Regions from separate parts of the Bacillus thuringiensis genome, predicted to be linked through region 2. Evidence: riboswitches for the same ligand, from Rfam matches in the RefSeq annotation. Region 2 holds a riboswitch; the other holds the start of a gene.

Region 1 (7,982 bases), 410 kb from region 2:
TAGGCAACCGAACTCTTCGCCGCGCATTTGGTTAATACCTTTAGATACAACTTTTAATGCATCGATATCAAGACCTGAGTCGATTTCATCTAAGATTGCGATTTTTGGCTCAATCATCATTAATTGAAGAATTTCGTTACGTTTTTTCTCTCCACCAGAGAAACCTTCGTTTAAGTAACGTTGTGCCATTTCTGGATCCATTTCTAGGAATTCCATGTTTTTATCTAATGTACGGATAAATTTCATAAGAGAAATTTCATCGCCTTCTTCACGACGTGCGTTAATTGCAGAACGTAAGAAGTCAGCGTTTGTTACTCCGCTAATTTCACTTGGATATTGCATTGCTAGGAATAGACCTGCTTGTGCGCGCTCGTCTACTTCCATTTCTAATACATCTTCACCGTCGATGATGATGCTACCTTCTGTTACTTCATACTTTGGGTGACCCATAATCGCAGAAGATAAAGTTGATTTACCTGTTCCGTTAGGTCCCATAATTGCGTGGATTTCTCCACCTTTTACTTCAAGGTTTACACCTTTTAAAATTTCTTTGCCATCAATTGATACGTGTAAGTCTTTAACCGTTAATGTAGAACCAGCCATCTCAATACCTCCATTAATCCTATATATACATTTTAAAAATTCCTAAAACGTTCATATTCTCATTTTATTCTCATTCTAATCTTATATCAAATAAAATGATATCGCAAACGACGAAAAAAAGTAACAATTTTTTCACAAATGTATATAAGTATTTCCCTTGCATCCTTATATGATACACCTTTCTTCTTATTTATATAAAGAAAAAAGGACTGGTAATTTTCCAGTCCTTTCCTCATATTTATTCACTTACCGGAAGTACAGCACCTTTATATTCTTTATTAATAAAGTCTTGAATTTCTTTTGAATGCAGTACTTCTACTAATTCTTTAATTTCTTTTTTCTTCTCGTCACCTTTACGAACTGCAATAATATTTGCGTACGGAGAGTCTGATCCTTCAATCGCAATTGCATCCTTTGTTGGATTTAACTTCGCATCAATTGCATAGTTCGAATTAATGAATAAAGCATCTCCCTCATTATTTTCATACAACTTCGGTGAAAGTCCAGGTTCAACATCTGTTTTAAATTTTAAGTTTTTCGGATTTTCGACTACATCTTTTACTGTCGCCTTAACCACATCTACACCATCTTTAAGCTTAATCACGCCGCCTTTTTGTAACAATGCTAACATACGGCCACGCTCCGCTACGTTATTACTCATAATCACTGTCCCGCCATCTGGTAAGTCTTTTAAGCTTTTATATTTCTTAGAATAAATGCCCATTGGCTCTAAATGGATTTTTCCTGCGTTTACAATTTTATATCCTTTTTCTTGGATTTCTTTATCTAAGTAAGGAATGTGTTGGAAGTAGTTCGCATCAATTTCCTTATCCGCTAACGCTTTATTCGGCAACACATAATCTTGGAATTTTTTAATTTCTAATTTAATACCCTTTTTCTCTAATATCGGCTGTGCCTTTTCTAAAATAACAGCGTGCGGCACGTTAGAAGCTCCAACAACAAGCTTATTCTCCTCTTTCCCTCCGCAAGCAGCTAATGTAAATACAGACAGCGCTGTAACAACTGACAATAGAATCTTTTTCATATGATGTCCCCTTCTCCCCAATAGTTATGTAGTTATGAAAAAGAGCTGGCATCAGACCAGCCCTTTTCAGCAATTATTCTTTTACAGGAACAACTGCCCCTTTATATTCTTTATTAATGAAGTCTTCAATCTCTTTAGAATGTAATACTTCCACAAGAGCTTTAATCTCTTTCTTATCTTTATCGCCTTTACGAACAGCTACTATGTTTGCGTACGGTGAATCATTTCCTTCAATTGCAATTGCATCTTTTTCCGGATTTAACTTTGCATCAATTGCATAGTTAGAGTTAATTAAAACAGCATCGCCTTCTTTATTGTTATACACTTGTGGCAATAAACCAGGCTCGATATCCGTTTTGAATTTTAGATTTTTCGGATTATCTGCAATATCTTTTGGAGTTGCTTTAACTGGATCTACTCCGTCTTTAATTTTTAAAATGCCTTCTTTTTGTAAAATCGCTAAACCACGTCCATGGTCAGCAACTGAATTACTCATAATAATTGTTGCACCGTCTGGAAGCTCTTTTAAGCTCTTATATTTTTGAGAATATACACCAATCGGTTCTAAATGAATTTTTCCTGCTATTTCAAAATCATATTTTTTATCTTTAATTTCTTTTTCTAAATACGGAATGTGCTGGAAGTAGTTTGCATCTAAATCTTTATCCGCTAACGATTTATTTGGTAATACGTAGTCTTGGAATTTTTTAATTTCTAACTCGATTCCTTTTTTCTCAAGTAACGGTTTTGCCTTTTCTAAAATAACAGCGTGAGGTACGTTAGAAGCACCAACAACAAGTTTCTTTTCATCTTTATCTTTCCCGCCACAAGCAGCTAAACCAAAAATTGAAGTTGAAATAAGTGCCGTAAGTAATAATTTTTTCATTTGAAACATCCTCCCGTTTTTTATTATCGTTTATCTATTCGAGTCGTTAAACTATCACCAATCCACTGAATTAAAAATACAACTAGTAATACACAAATTGTCGCAACAATTGTTACATCGTTATTCCCTCTCTGGAATCCTTCTAAGTAAGCAAGTGTCCCAAGGCCACCAGCACCAACAACTCCCGCCATTGCTGTATAGCCTACTAAAGCAATTGTCGTAACCGTAATACCAGATACTAATGCTGGTAACGATTCTGGAATCAATACTTTTAAAATAATTGTGCTTGTTTTTGCTCCCATTGCTTTTGAAGCTTCAATTACACCTTTATCAATTTCGCGAAGTGCGATTTCAACCATTCTCGCGTAGAATGGTGCCGCTCCAATAATTAAAGCCGGCAGCGCTGCACTTGCTCCAAGAATTGTTCCAAGAAGAATCTTTGTGAATGGGATTAATAAAATAATTAAAATGATGAACGGTATAGAACGGAATATATTTACGAATGCTCCAATCACCGTATTAATTGATTTGTTTTCCCATAAATTATCTTTTGCTGTCATGAAAAGTAACAATCCTAAAATTAGTCCTAAAACAAATGTCGCAAGAGCTGCGATTGCCGTCATATATAACGTTTCACCAGTTGCTTCTAACATTTGATTCCAATCAACATTTGCGAGTAACTTATCCATGTGCAATCACCTCCAGCTCTACTTGATTTTGATGAATTCCTTCTATTGCTTGCTGGATCGCTGTTTCCTCACCATTTAAATGAACAACTAAACTACCGTAAGAACCGTTATTCGTTTGTGCGATATTTCCTTGCAAAATGCTAACTTCTATATCACTACGTTGCATTAATCGTTGAAGCACCGGTCTTTCTACAGCCTCACCGATAAACTGCAAACGAATCACTTTTCCATCTGGATATTTTTCAATTAAACTTTCAATCGTTTCATTTGTATCTTCAGAATCTGTTAACTGCTGTACAAATCGTTTCGTAATATCTTGCTTCGGATTACGGAATACATCAAGTACTGGACCCGTTTCTACAATCTTTCCTCTCTCCATTACCGCCACTCGATTACAAATCTTTCGAATTACGTGCATCTCATGTGTAATGAGTACAATTGTTAAACCAAGGCGCTTATTAATGTCTAATAGTAAATCCAAAATTTGATCTGTCGTTTCTGGATCAAGAGCCGACGTTGCTTCATCACATAAAAGTACTTGTGGGTTGTTAGCTAATGCTCTTGCAATCCCAACGCGTTGTTTTTGTCCCCCGCTCAGCTGAGATGGGTACGCGTCTCCTCTTCCTTCTAATCCAACAAGATGAATTAATTCATCAACACGTTTTCTTCTCTTCGTTTTATCAACACCTGCAATTTCAAGTGGAAACTCTATATTTTCACGTACAGTTCGTGACCAAAGTAAGTTAAAGTGCTGAAAAATCATTCCGATTTCTTGCCTTGCCTTACGAAGTTCACTTCCTGTAATTGCTGATATAACACGATTCGCAATTGTAATTTGGCCAGAAGTCGGTTTCTCTAACTGATTAAACAATCTGATTAAAGAACTTTTCCCAGCGCCGCTATATCCGATAACACCAAATATTTCGCCTTTTTCTATTTTTAAATTGGCGTTATCTACAGCAGTGACATCACCGCTTTTCGCCTTATATATTTTCCTTACATTCTCTAATAGAATCATGATGTTCACCCCTTTTTTGTTTAGATAGACTCCGCATTTTTTTATTTTTGATGCGTGTAGTCCACCGCTATCACTACTTTTATTATTTGAATGTCCTCCACATTCAAACAATAAAAAAACCTTTCCGCTTTAGAGAAGCAGAAAGGTTTATATGCGTATATAACAACATTATCCCTCTCTCTCATCTCTCAAAGCATTCGCTTTGCAGGAATTGGCACCATTTCAACATAAGTTGACGGTTGCCGGGCTTCACAGGGCACAGTCCCTCCACCTCTCTTGATAAGAGAAATCAGATTCAATTTTCGTCTGATTTGAAATTTATGAAATTGTCTATATTTTATGACTTGAATTGTATCAATATACACTTACCATGTCAACAGAAATTTTCGTAAAAAATGAAACTTCAGAATTTTAAGCACCTACTGACATCGGTTTACATATATGAAACATTGATTCAACTAATAACATCGTTCGGTACGTTCCCGAATATTGTACACGCCCATCGTTCATTAACATTTGCAATCGTACATTTCCATTCACCAATTGCTCTATATCTTTTTCATCTAAGCAAATGATTTGTTCCGTTCCTCTTTCCTCATGTAGCAGCTCTATATAATCTCTTGAAATTTGTAACGAACAACTTTCATCTCTAAAACGGAAATTAACAGTTTTTTCCTCTCGTCTTAAAAGCGGTTCTAAATGATATTGACCATTAGCGTAATTTACAAATGATTGAAGCAAAGAATATAATCTCACCCTAAATCACATCCTTCATATCACTTTCTATTACATACCATTCCCTCTCACTAAAGAGCAATCCTGTTATTTTCGCTCGACAAATACTGTATCCATCCTGCATCTCGACATATTTCCCAAGAAATATGTCGAGGCGGCAAAAATTTTGCCGCCTACTTTAATTCCGTATATAAATATTCAACCGAATGAAATGCATATATCTTCTTCATCAGTGTCCCATTTTCAAAAACAAGTAAACAAGGTACACTTTCAATCCCATACTCTTTCGCTAAATATGGAGCATAATTTAAATCTAACATCCCAATTTTGAAGCCTTCAATTGTCATCTCAACGACTGTTAACATCTTTTTTGCTAATTGGCATGTTCCACACATTGGAGTATATACATATAACACTGTTTTTTCTTCGTTCTCTATTAGGGCTGTAGCTTCGGCTCCTGTCCAATCAATCACTTCTATCATTCCTTACCGTAAATATTCTGTATAAACGTCAATGTCGGCTCCCCATAATACATTTGCTAAGTGTGTAGATGGCGCAGTTGCCACTTCTCGGTACGAGCGATCAATATAGATATGCTCGGCTTGCGGAAATTCTTTTCGAAATTGTTTCCTTAACTTTTCTCCAGCATCATCAGCATCCACTAGCACATACACTTCCTTATCAAAAAACTGATCAACGAGCTCATCCATTTTCGACAAACCAATTGTACCATTTGTACAAACAATTTCCACTGGTTCACGAATAATAGATTCAATCTTTCTTCTATCTGATGTACCTTCTACAATAATGACTTTTTCTACATAAATCATATGTCATCACCCGATCACCATATACTATATAACCTTGAACTTAGTATATAGTATATTCGTTATTTTCATGTTGTTTCCTGTTTATTTTTGCAAAAGAAAAGCGGAAGCGACTGTTTAGCCCTGTTGGCTAAGGTTCTTCCGTACAGAAGACGCTTTTTTTCTTCCCGTGCGGAAGGTTCTTAGACATGAAGGGCTAGGAGGTGGAGCTAGACAATGAAAAGCGGAAGCGGCTCGTTTAGAACAAGAATGTACCCGAACTCCTTCACTCAAGGCTCTTTTCGCCTCAAGTGAAGGAGTGAAATGCCCAACTTTTTATTCCTTTTGGCTAAAGTTCTTTCGCACAGAAAACGCTTTTTTGTCTTCTTGTGCAGAAGATTCTTAGACGTGAAAAGCTAGACAACGAAAAACAAAAGCGGCTAGACCTGCATAAAGATTAAACAAAAAAGTTTTTTCAAAAAACGTTCTCCTACACGATAATTAGTATATGATTCTACATTCATTATTTTACACAAAATAAAAAAGGACAGCACAAAGGCTGTCCTTTAGTCGACTATAATTAGTCTTGGTTTGTCATTTCTGCATATTTTTCTGCAGTTAATAACTTCTCAACTTGGCTTGCATCAGAAAGTTCAACTTTAACCATCCATGCACCCTCGTATGGAGATTCGTTAACAAGTTCTGGTTGGTCACTTAATTCTTCGTTTACTGCTACAACTTTACCGCTTACAGGTGCGTATAACTCAGAAACTGTTTTAACAGATTCTACGCTTCCGAATGGCTCGTCAGCTTCGATTGTTGCACCTACTTCAGGAAGTTCAACGAATACGATATCGCCTAGCTCACCTTGTGCAAAGTGAGTAATACCGATAACAACTTCATTACCTTCAGTTTTTACCCATTCGTGTTCTTCAGAGTAACGTAAATTATTTGGAATGCTCATGACTGTACCTCCAGTGAATGTATTAATTATGTAAAAATACCTTATTGGTACTTTTTCCACACACTTTCAAACTGCTCTTCGTTAAAACCAAGTGTTACATTCGTTCCATCTGTTACAATTGGACGTTTGATCAACATGCCATCAGATGCTAAAAGCTCATACATTTCGTCTTCGCTTGCATCTTTCAACTTATCTTTTAGACCAAGTTCACGGTAACGCATTCCACTTGTATTAAAGAATTTTTTTAATGGTAATTCACTTTTTTCATGTAAATTACGTAAATCTTCTTTTGATGGTGGATTTTCAACAATATGAATCATCTCATATGCTACATCGTTTGCCTCAAACCATTTCTTTGCCTTTTGACATGTGCCACACTTTGGATATGAATAAAATGTTACTGTCATAAATTCACCTACTTTTTTACTAACCTTTACCTTTATCATATAGAAAACGTTTTATTATTTCAAACCATTATTCGCTAAACTTTTACTTATTTCGTGATAATTTTTAATAATCCTGCGAATTTTTCTTATTTTTCCGCCATTTGTTAAGAAAAAAATAAATATATAAATTTTTTAAAATTCTGCACCAAACATATATCTTAAACAAGCGTTTGATTAATTTCTTATTTTTCTTTCTTAACCTTTGAACTACATGAGTTTCTTTCTACCGAACATACAGCTTAAACAAACGTTTGATTAATTCTCCATTTTTCTTTGTTAACCCTTGAGCTGCATCGGTTTCTTCCTACCGAGCATACAGCTTAAACAAACGTTTGATTAATTTCTTATTTTTCTTTCTTAACCTTTGAACTACATGAGTTTCTTTCTACCGAACATACAGCTTAAACAAACGTTTATTTTAAAAAAATAAGAAGCCTTTTTTACAGGCCCCTTCATCATCGACTTAAGTAATCCGAAATGGTTTGAAATACTACTATATACATATTATGAATATTTCGATCGGAAACAGTATCATTATATAATCCCATACCCCAATATTGACCTTCAGGGTTCCCCATATTTACAAACCCTTGCGTATACGTCATCGTTTTATCCTTTGGGGTATTATCATAATCTAAATCCTTGTTAGTAAAAATTAAATACGGTCTATCTTGCAAACCAATAAAAAATACCGGCTTCTTTAACGATAAAAATAAGTCCGTATACTGCTCCTTTGATGCCTCTTTAAAGTATTCTTTCATAACGAAAAAACCATCAACTTTTGCTGATT
Region 2 (7,982 bases):
AGAGTTTCAACTGGTGCTCCTGTAATAATGAGCCCATCAAATTTTTCATTTTCAATATCACGAAACGTTTTATAAAAGCTCGTTAAATGGTCCTGCGCTACATTACGAGACAGATGTGATTCCATATGAAGTAAATGAACATCTAATTGCAACGGTGTGTTTCCAATTAAGCGAAGTAATTGCGCCTCTGTGTCTTGCTTCGTTGGCATTAAATTTAATATAGCAATTTTTAAAGCGCGTATATCTTGTGTTTCTGCTCGCTCCTTCGTCATTACAAAAATATTTTCTTTTTGCAACACTTTGCGAGCCGGTAAATCTTTATCAATTATGATCGGCATGTGTTTTGCCTCCAACTAGAGCTGCTTCCAAATCTGCAATAATATCAGAAACATCTTCTATACCAACCGATAAACGAATTAAATCAGATGTAACACCAGCTAAACGCTGATCTTCAGCACTTAATTGTCTATGCGTCGTACTAGCAGGATGTATAACGCAAGTTCGTGCATCAGCTACGTGTGTTACGAGAGTTGCTAGTTTTACATTTGCGATAAATTCTTTTGCTGCTTCTAATCCCCCTTTAATCCCAAATGTTAAAACCCCACTAGCACCTTTTTTCAAATACTTTTGTGCTAACGAGTAATTTTCATTACTATCTAATCCCGGATAATTCACCCATTCAATACGTTCATGATTAGCAAGCCACTTAGCAACCGCGAGAGCATTTTCGCTATGACGCTCCATTCGTAAATGTAAAGTCTCTAAGCCAATATTGCTAATATATGCATTGAATGGGCTCATACAATTCCCATAATCTCTTAATAGCTGAACACGTGCTTTCACAATATACGCTGCTGCACCAAAGTTTTGAACGTAACTTACACCGTGATAACTTGGATCTGGTTCAACAAGCTCAGGATATTTTCCATTTGTCCAATCAAAGTTTCCACCGTCAATTACAATACCGCCTAAGGAGCTCGCATGCCCATCGATATATTTCGTCGTAGAATGAACAATAATATTCGCCCCATGTTCAAACGCTTGGCATAAATAAGGAGTTGCTAATGTATTATCAACGATAAAAGGTACCTCTAATTCTTTAGCGGCAGCTGAAAATTCTTTGAAATTTAAAACGTTCATCGCTGGATTTCCTAATGATTCTGCATAAATGAGTTTCGTCTTGTCATTAGCAAGTGCCGCAATTTCATCTGCCGTTAAATTTGGATTAAAGAACGTAACATCAATGCCAAGTTTACGCAAACTCACTCCAAATAAATTAAACGTTCCCCCGTAAACCGTTGAAGAGCAAAGCAAATGGTCTCCACTACTACAAATATTTAAAACTGCGAGCATAATGGCTGCTTGCCCAGAAGCCGTTGCAACAGCTCCTACACCGCCTTCTAAATCTGATAACTTCTGCTCAAATGCGGCTAGAGTAGGGTTTCCAATACGCGTATAAATATATCCTTCTGCCTCTAAGTTAAATAGGGCTGCTAAATCATCTGAAGTATCGTATTTATACGTTGTACTTTGATAAAGTGGTAAAACACGTGGTTCACCATTCTTTGGCGTATAGCCACCTTGCACACAAATCGTTCCTTTTCCCCATGATTCTCCCATCTCTCATTCTCCTTTCTTTTATACAAAATAAAAAACTGCCCCTTTCCTGAAAACAAGAAAGGAGCAGTTTGAAAACACGCTCTAAAGGCTCTTTCTTATCTCTCAGGATTACTACCTGCAGGATTTGGCACAATTCCGTTATACGGCTGTTGCCAAGGTTTCATCGGGCCTGTCCCTCCACCTTTTCTTGATAAGACTATGCAATTACCGTTGATTTTATAGCAATAATTTCCTAATGTCAAACTGTTTTTCTGAATGTTCTAAAATAAACGTTAACAATTTCATATAAAGCAACAAAAGAAATATATTCTAATCTATTTCAAAAAAGACCTTTAAAAACCTCAAATCAGTCTATAAAATTAAATAAGTAATTTAACCTATAAATTCAAATTCTCCAAAATTTAGCCTACATGTTGAATAGGCGATCCTCTCAAAAAGATACTATATATATTCAATCCATTTTCCACTAGTATATTTCACTTTTTTCCCTACTAAGATTTACATAACGGAGGTATAACATGACAGATAAAAAAGATATGCAGTACATACTTGCTCTATATGGCATTCTTCTAGGATCTATAGTAGGAGCTACAGTTTGGTTATTTTTAGTCACAATAAATATTGGAATCCACTTTATTTGGGGATACTTGCCTGAAGTTCTCTCTTTTCCCTCTTATTACACCCTTTGCGTAACAATAATTGGCGGGGTCCTCGTTGGTCTATCACAAAAATATTTCGGTACATACCCACGCCTTATGCCTGAAGTGATGACTGAATATAAAAAAACTGGTCGCATCGAATATCGCTTTGTCCATCGGGCTACTTTAACCGCGATTATTGTTTTAATTTTCGGTGCTAGTCTTGGTCCAGAAGCCGCACTAGTTGGAATTATAGGCGGACTTTGCACATGGGTAGGGGATCGCTTTAAATTTGCCTTGAAGGGTATGGATGAGCTAACCGAGATCGGAATTGGCGCTACTTTAAGTGTCATTTTCAACGCACCATTATTCGGTTATTTAGCACCGAATGAAAATGAGGGAGAACAAATTGCTGCTTTTTCTAAAGGAAAAAAGGCGATTGTATACTTAGCTACTACCTTCGCAGGTTTTTCTGTTTATTTACTACTGAGTAAACTCGATAATCGTGGATCCTTTATTGTTGATTTCGGGGAAGGTTCACTTTCTTTCAATGAATGGATCGCATTTCTTCCATTTGCTAGTATCGGTGCTATAGTTGGTTTCTTTTATTTCAAGTTAGAATTCACATTAGAGAAGTTAATTCACCCTTTTAGAGAATACAAGCTGACACTCGGAATTCTCGGTGGTATTTTATTAGGAATTGCAGGAACTTTTCTTCCATACACATTATTTTCAGGGGAACATCAATTAAAAGAATTAGTTGTTGAATGGAGCCATTTATCTTTTTGGATACTACTTCTTTCAGGGATTTTAAAGTTGTGCATTACTGCCGTTTGTTTGAACACAGGGTGGCGAGGTGGACATATCTTCCCAATTATATTTTCTGGGTCAAGTATCGGATACGCTGTAGCATCTATTCTTCCTATAGATCCAGTAGCATCTGTTGCCATCGTAACGGCAGCAATTTCGAGCTATGCGTTACGAAAGCCAATAGCTATAACATTACTATTACTTATGTTTTTCCCGCTTAATTTGCTATTGCCAATGCTTGGTGCAGCTGCTATCGGGAATGCCTTTCCACTTCCAAAACATAACGAAACTACAAATTAATCAAAATAGGCAGTGGGGACGAAAGCTCCACTGCCTATTTTTTTATTACACGCGCTGCTTTAATAACGCTTCTAACTCTTCAAAATTATGCACTTCATATGTCGGTATAATTCCACTATCATTTAATTTACTTTCTGGGTTAAACCAACAAGTATCAATTCCCGCTACATATCCACCTTTAATATCGGCGCTTAATGAATCTCCAATAATCAGCCCTTCTTCAGGTGCAAAGTTAGGAATCCGTTCAAAAACATAATCAAAATACTCTTTCATCGGCTTTTGAAAACCTGTATCTTCAGAAACAAAAACATCTTTAAACAATGAATGTAGCCCTGCATTACGCAAACGTTTATCTTGCGTCTTAGAAACACCATTTGTCACTATATACAACTCATACTCCCCTTGAATTTGATTTATAAATTCAAACGCACCTTGCATGAGTTGATTTCCTTCTTCTAAGTAGCTTCGATAATTATTTTCGAATAATATACCATCTGCTTCTTCTCCATACTCTTTAAACAACATAGAGAATCGTGTATTTACAACTTCATTGCGTGATAGTTCACCTTTTTCAAAAGCATCCCAAAGGCCTTTATTTATTTTTTTATAACGAGCCTCTATCTCGTCCGTTAAAGGGATCCCCTTCTCTTCAAAAAGCACCCGTAAAGCTACTTTTTCAGCCTTCTGGAAATCTAATAATGTATCATCTACATCAAATAGCAATGTTTTATATTTTTTCATAAATTCATCACACTCTCTTTTCTACAAAAACAAATTTACATCAATCGTATCATTCCTTCTTGTAAAGATAATAGGAGATATCTCATACTATAAATAGGGGTGAAAATATGAAAGTCAGCAAAAATGAGGAAGAAATTTATCAATACATGCGAATCCATCAATTCCATACCCTATTTTCATTTCATGTCTTGCCATATGTAGAGCTACATTCTTTTCAAACGAAAGAGATGATATGTAGCGAAGGAAATGCTCTCCCTTATCTCTATTACTTAATTTCTGGGAAAGCAAAAATATATATGAATCATAAAAACGGGAAAGTTTCATTAATTAATTTTATTCAAGCACCATCTTTTATCGGGGAATTAGGATTAATAGGAGTAGAAAATATTACTAAGTCCGTTGAAGTACTAGAAGATTGTGTTTGTTTGGCACTTCCTCTTAAAGATTGTCAGCAACTTTTATTACAAGATGCAACGTTTTTACAGCACTTATGCAAATTTATTGGAGAAAAGACAATTACTCGCACTGAAAATTACGCAAAAAACTATAGTTATCCTTTTGAAAATCGATTAGCTGCTTTTATTTTATTAACAGAACAAAATAATTGTTATATAGAAAAGCATACCGAGGCCTCGGAATATTTAAATGTCAGCTACCGTCATCTTTTATATGTATTAAATCAGTTTTGCCAACAAAATTACTTAAAAAAAGACGGAAGAACCTATTACATACGAGATCGAATTCAATTAGAAAAACTTGCTGATGAACTAAAAATATAAAAAAACAGCATTAACATTTACATGTTAATGCTGTTTTTTCGAGTGACGATTATAATTTTAATTAAAATTTACTTGCTACTTTAGCTGCTTCTTCAAGACCTGCAGCAATGATTTCTTCTGCTTTATCTGGGAATTGGTTATGTCCTTCAATAACTATTGTTTCCATGTTTGTCGCGCCGAAGAAGCCCATCATACTTGCTACATATTTAACAGCCATTTCTACCTCAGCTGCTGGACCTTCTGAATATACGCCGCCTCGTGCATTTAATAATGCAATCTTCTTATCTCCGATTAGGCCAACTGGACCTTCTGGTGTATATTTGAACGTTTTACCAGCACGGTTTAAATAATCAATATATGTGTGTAGCACTGCTGGAATCGTTAAGTTCCATAATGGGAAGCCGAAAACAACTTTATCAGCTTCTAGGAATTGATTTAAATACTTATCAGCAACTGCTACTGCTTTTGCCTCTTCTTCTGTTAAATCAAATCCTTTACCTGCCTTGAATGTACCATTGATCATGTCTACACCTACATATGGTAATTCTTCTTTATATAAATCCAGTTCTACCACTGTATCATTTGGATGTGCTTCTTTATAGTTTGCTAAAAATGCCTCATATAATTTCACACTAACTGCTTGTTCCGCTGGACGGTTGTTTGCTTTAACGAATAAAACTGTTGCCATTATTTCTTCCTCCTAGTACTCACTCTTATGTTGTTATATGCTTTCAAAAAAGGTATCCCTTGTAATTGTTGTTTTGTTGCTTACAAACATATTTTATCTTTATATCAGGACAATTTCGTCCTCACATAGACGTATTTTTCCATAAAAAAAGTCCACCTTCTAAAGGCGAACTAGGTCTTACGACTTTCGTCTTATACAATTCCATTTTTCACTGCATATAATGCCGCTTGCGTACGATCAGATAAATTCAACTTACTCAAAATGCTACTTACATGCGCCTTAACTGTCTTTTCTGTAATAACTAAAACAGATGCAATTTCCTTATTGCTCATCCCTTTCGCTAATAGCTGCAATACTTCATTTTCTCTCGCTGTTAGTACATCCACTTGAATAGAAGGCTCTTCTTCCTTTTCTTCTACAGGTAATGTTTGAGAGAGAAGAGCATTTGCTATATCCGGATGTAATTGAATATTACCTTTATATGCGCTTCGAATAGCTTCAACAAGCTGATCCGGTTCTACATCTTTTAAAATATATCCACTTGCTCCAGCCCTTAATGCAGGTAACACATGCGCCTGATCAGAAAAGCTAGTTAACACAATTACTTTCACATTTGGATACTCTTTTTTAATATATGCCGTCGCCTCAACACCATCCATTTCAGGCATATATAAATCCATTAATATAACATCAGGATTTGTTTCTCCTACTTTCACTAACGCTTCTTTCCCATTATTCGCTTCTCCAACTAACTCTAAATCTTCTTGCGTACTTAAGAAAAATGCTAATCCTTTTAAAACGACTGTATGATCATCAACTAACAATACTTTTATTTTCACAAACTTCCCTCATTTTCACATCATAATGGTACATTTACTTTTACGCTCGTTCGTTTATTACTACTTACAATTTTAATTGTTCCACCAACTAATTCTACTCTTTCACGCATCGTAGTCATACCTAGTGATTTCTTTTCTTTTATATTCTTTTCCACAAAGCCCTTTCCTTGATCAACTATTTCTAATGATACATTTTTCTCATTCACTGTAAAATAAATCGTCGCTTCTTTTACACCTGCATGCTTACTTACATTGTTCAGTGCTTCTTGGCCAATGCGCCACAAAGCTTCTTCTACTACACGAGGTAAATCACGAACACCTGTAACTTGCTCCCTAATTTTCAGTCCCAAATTTTCACCGTACTGCTTTAGAGCTGGCAATAATCCTTTTTCTAATCCTGCCGGGCGAAGCTGCCAAATTAATGTCCTCATTTCTTTCAAAGCTCCTTGCGCAAGTTCACGCATCTCATGCAAAGATTGATCTACCTTTTCATTTTTACCTTTTAAAACTGCCTCGGCGCCTTTTGTCATAAAGGTTAATGAAAATAATTTTTGCGAAACAGAATCATGTAAATCTCTTGCTAGCCGATTTCTTTCTTCCATTCGTACAAGTTCACGGCGCTGCTCGTTTAACCTCAAATTCTCTATTATTAACGAAACATGGTTCGATAGTGCTTGAATTACATCTATTGTATTAGCATCAAACTCTCCATTATTCAAGCTAACACATAAAACACCAAATATATGGTTTTGAATATGTATTGGCGTAGCGATAACAGCTCGATTTAGATGTACATTATGTCCTATTTGATGTTTTATTAGAACTGGTTCATCTTGTTCTAACGCCTTGTTGGCCGCCTCTTTTACATCCTCTTGTAACTCTTCCTGAACGTAAGACGCTCGCAAAGATAGTTCTTTTTCCTCCCTAATAAAAAGTGCCACTTGATTCCATTGAAATACCTCACCTACGTGATTTACCACCTTTTCAGGTAGTACATTAAACTTATGAATCGTTTTTAAATCTTGAATGAAACGCTCTAATTTCACATAATAATGTGCTCTTCTCTTTTCATTTTCATATAATTTCGTTCGCTTTAAAGCCGTACCAATTTGGAAAGCAACCGATTGGAGTAATACTAATTCTTCTTCCGAAAAATGTGTTTTACCCGGACTTGCAACATTTAACAACCCAAATTTTTCTCCTCCAGCTTTTAAAGGCACCGTAGCATGATGAAGAATACCCTCCGTATCTCCCCAATTATATTCAATTGCATTATTAATTCTTTTACATTCAATAATATTAACGGCTCTCTCTAATTTCCCATCTACAAAACCTCGTAAACACCAACACTCACCTTCGCACATCGGGCGTTTATTTTCATATGTAAGTGCCTCTGGTAATTGGTAATCAATCAACTTCGTATACTTCCCATTTTCATCCGCAAGAAAAATCCATCCTGTCGTTAAGCCTGTCACACTTAGTAATTTCTCTAGGACAGCTTGCAATACATGATATGTATCATTTGATGTATTTAAAGTTTCTGCAATTTCCTTTAATATAACTAATT

The links. A riboswitch is a leader RNA that binds a small molecule or an ion and turns the genes downstream of it on or off. The one in region 2 is predicted to bind S-adenosylmethionine.
Positions count from the first base shown of each region.
Region 1: linked by a shared signal. The riboswitch ahead of AC241_RS24840 (methionine ABC transporter ATP-binding protein) and the one ahead of AC241_RS26840 (bifunctional O-acetylhomoserine aminocarboxypropyltransferase/cysteine synthase) in region 2 are both predicted to bind S-adenosylmethionine.

Region 1 is NZ_CP012099.1:4,786,044-4,794,025, forward strand. Features, by position in the region: gene sufC (Fe-S cluster assembly ATPase SufC) at 1-603, opposite strand, end outside; gene metQ (methionine ABC transporter substrate-binding lipoprotein MetQ) at 842-1,648, opposite strand; gene metQ (methionine ABC transporter substrate-binding lipoprotein MetQ) at 1,722-2,534, opposite strand; gene AC241_RS24835 (methionine ABC transporter permease) at 2,558-3,223, opposite strand; gene AC241_RS24840 (methionine ABC transporter ATP-binding protein) at 3,216-4,241, opposite strand; SAM riboswitch class I at 4,420-4,527, opposite strand; gene AC241_RS24845 (hypothetical protein) at 4,653-4,997, opposite strand; gene AC241_RS24850 (thioredoxin family protein) at 5,150-5,458, opposite strand; gene AC241_RS24855 (toprim domain-containing protein) at 5,462-5,806, opposite strand; gene gcvH (glycine cleavage system protein GcvH) at 6,363-6,746, opposite strand; gene AC241_RS24865 (arsenate reductase family protein) at 6,788-7,153, opposite strand; gene AC241_RS24870 (hypothetical protein) at 7,648-7,982, opposite strand, start outside.
Region 2 is NZ_CP012099.1:5,195,361-5,203,342, forward strand. Features, by position in the region: gene metA (homoserine O-acetyltransferase MetA) at 1-338, opposite strand, end outside; gene AC241_RS26840 (bifunctional O-acetylhomoserine aminocarboxypropyltransferase/cysteine synthase) at 322-1,620, opposite strand; SAM riboswitch class I at 1,713-1,817, opposite strand; gene AC241_RS26845 (chloride channel protein) at 2,139-3,368, shown strand; gene AC241_RS26850 (YjjG family noncanonical pyrimidine nucleotidase) at 3,414-4,109, opposite strand; gene AC241_RS26855 (transcriptional regulator YeiL) at 4,217-4,888, shown strand; gene AC241_RS26860 (FMN-dependent NADH-azoreductase) at 4,950-5,576, opposite strand; gene AC241_RS26865 (response regulator) at 5,768-6,415, opposite strand; gene AC241_RS26870 (GAF domain-containing sensor histidine kinase) at 6,436-7,982, opposite strand, start outside.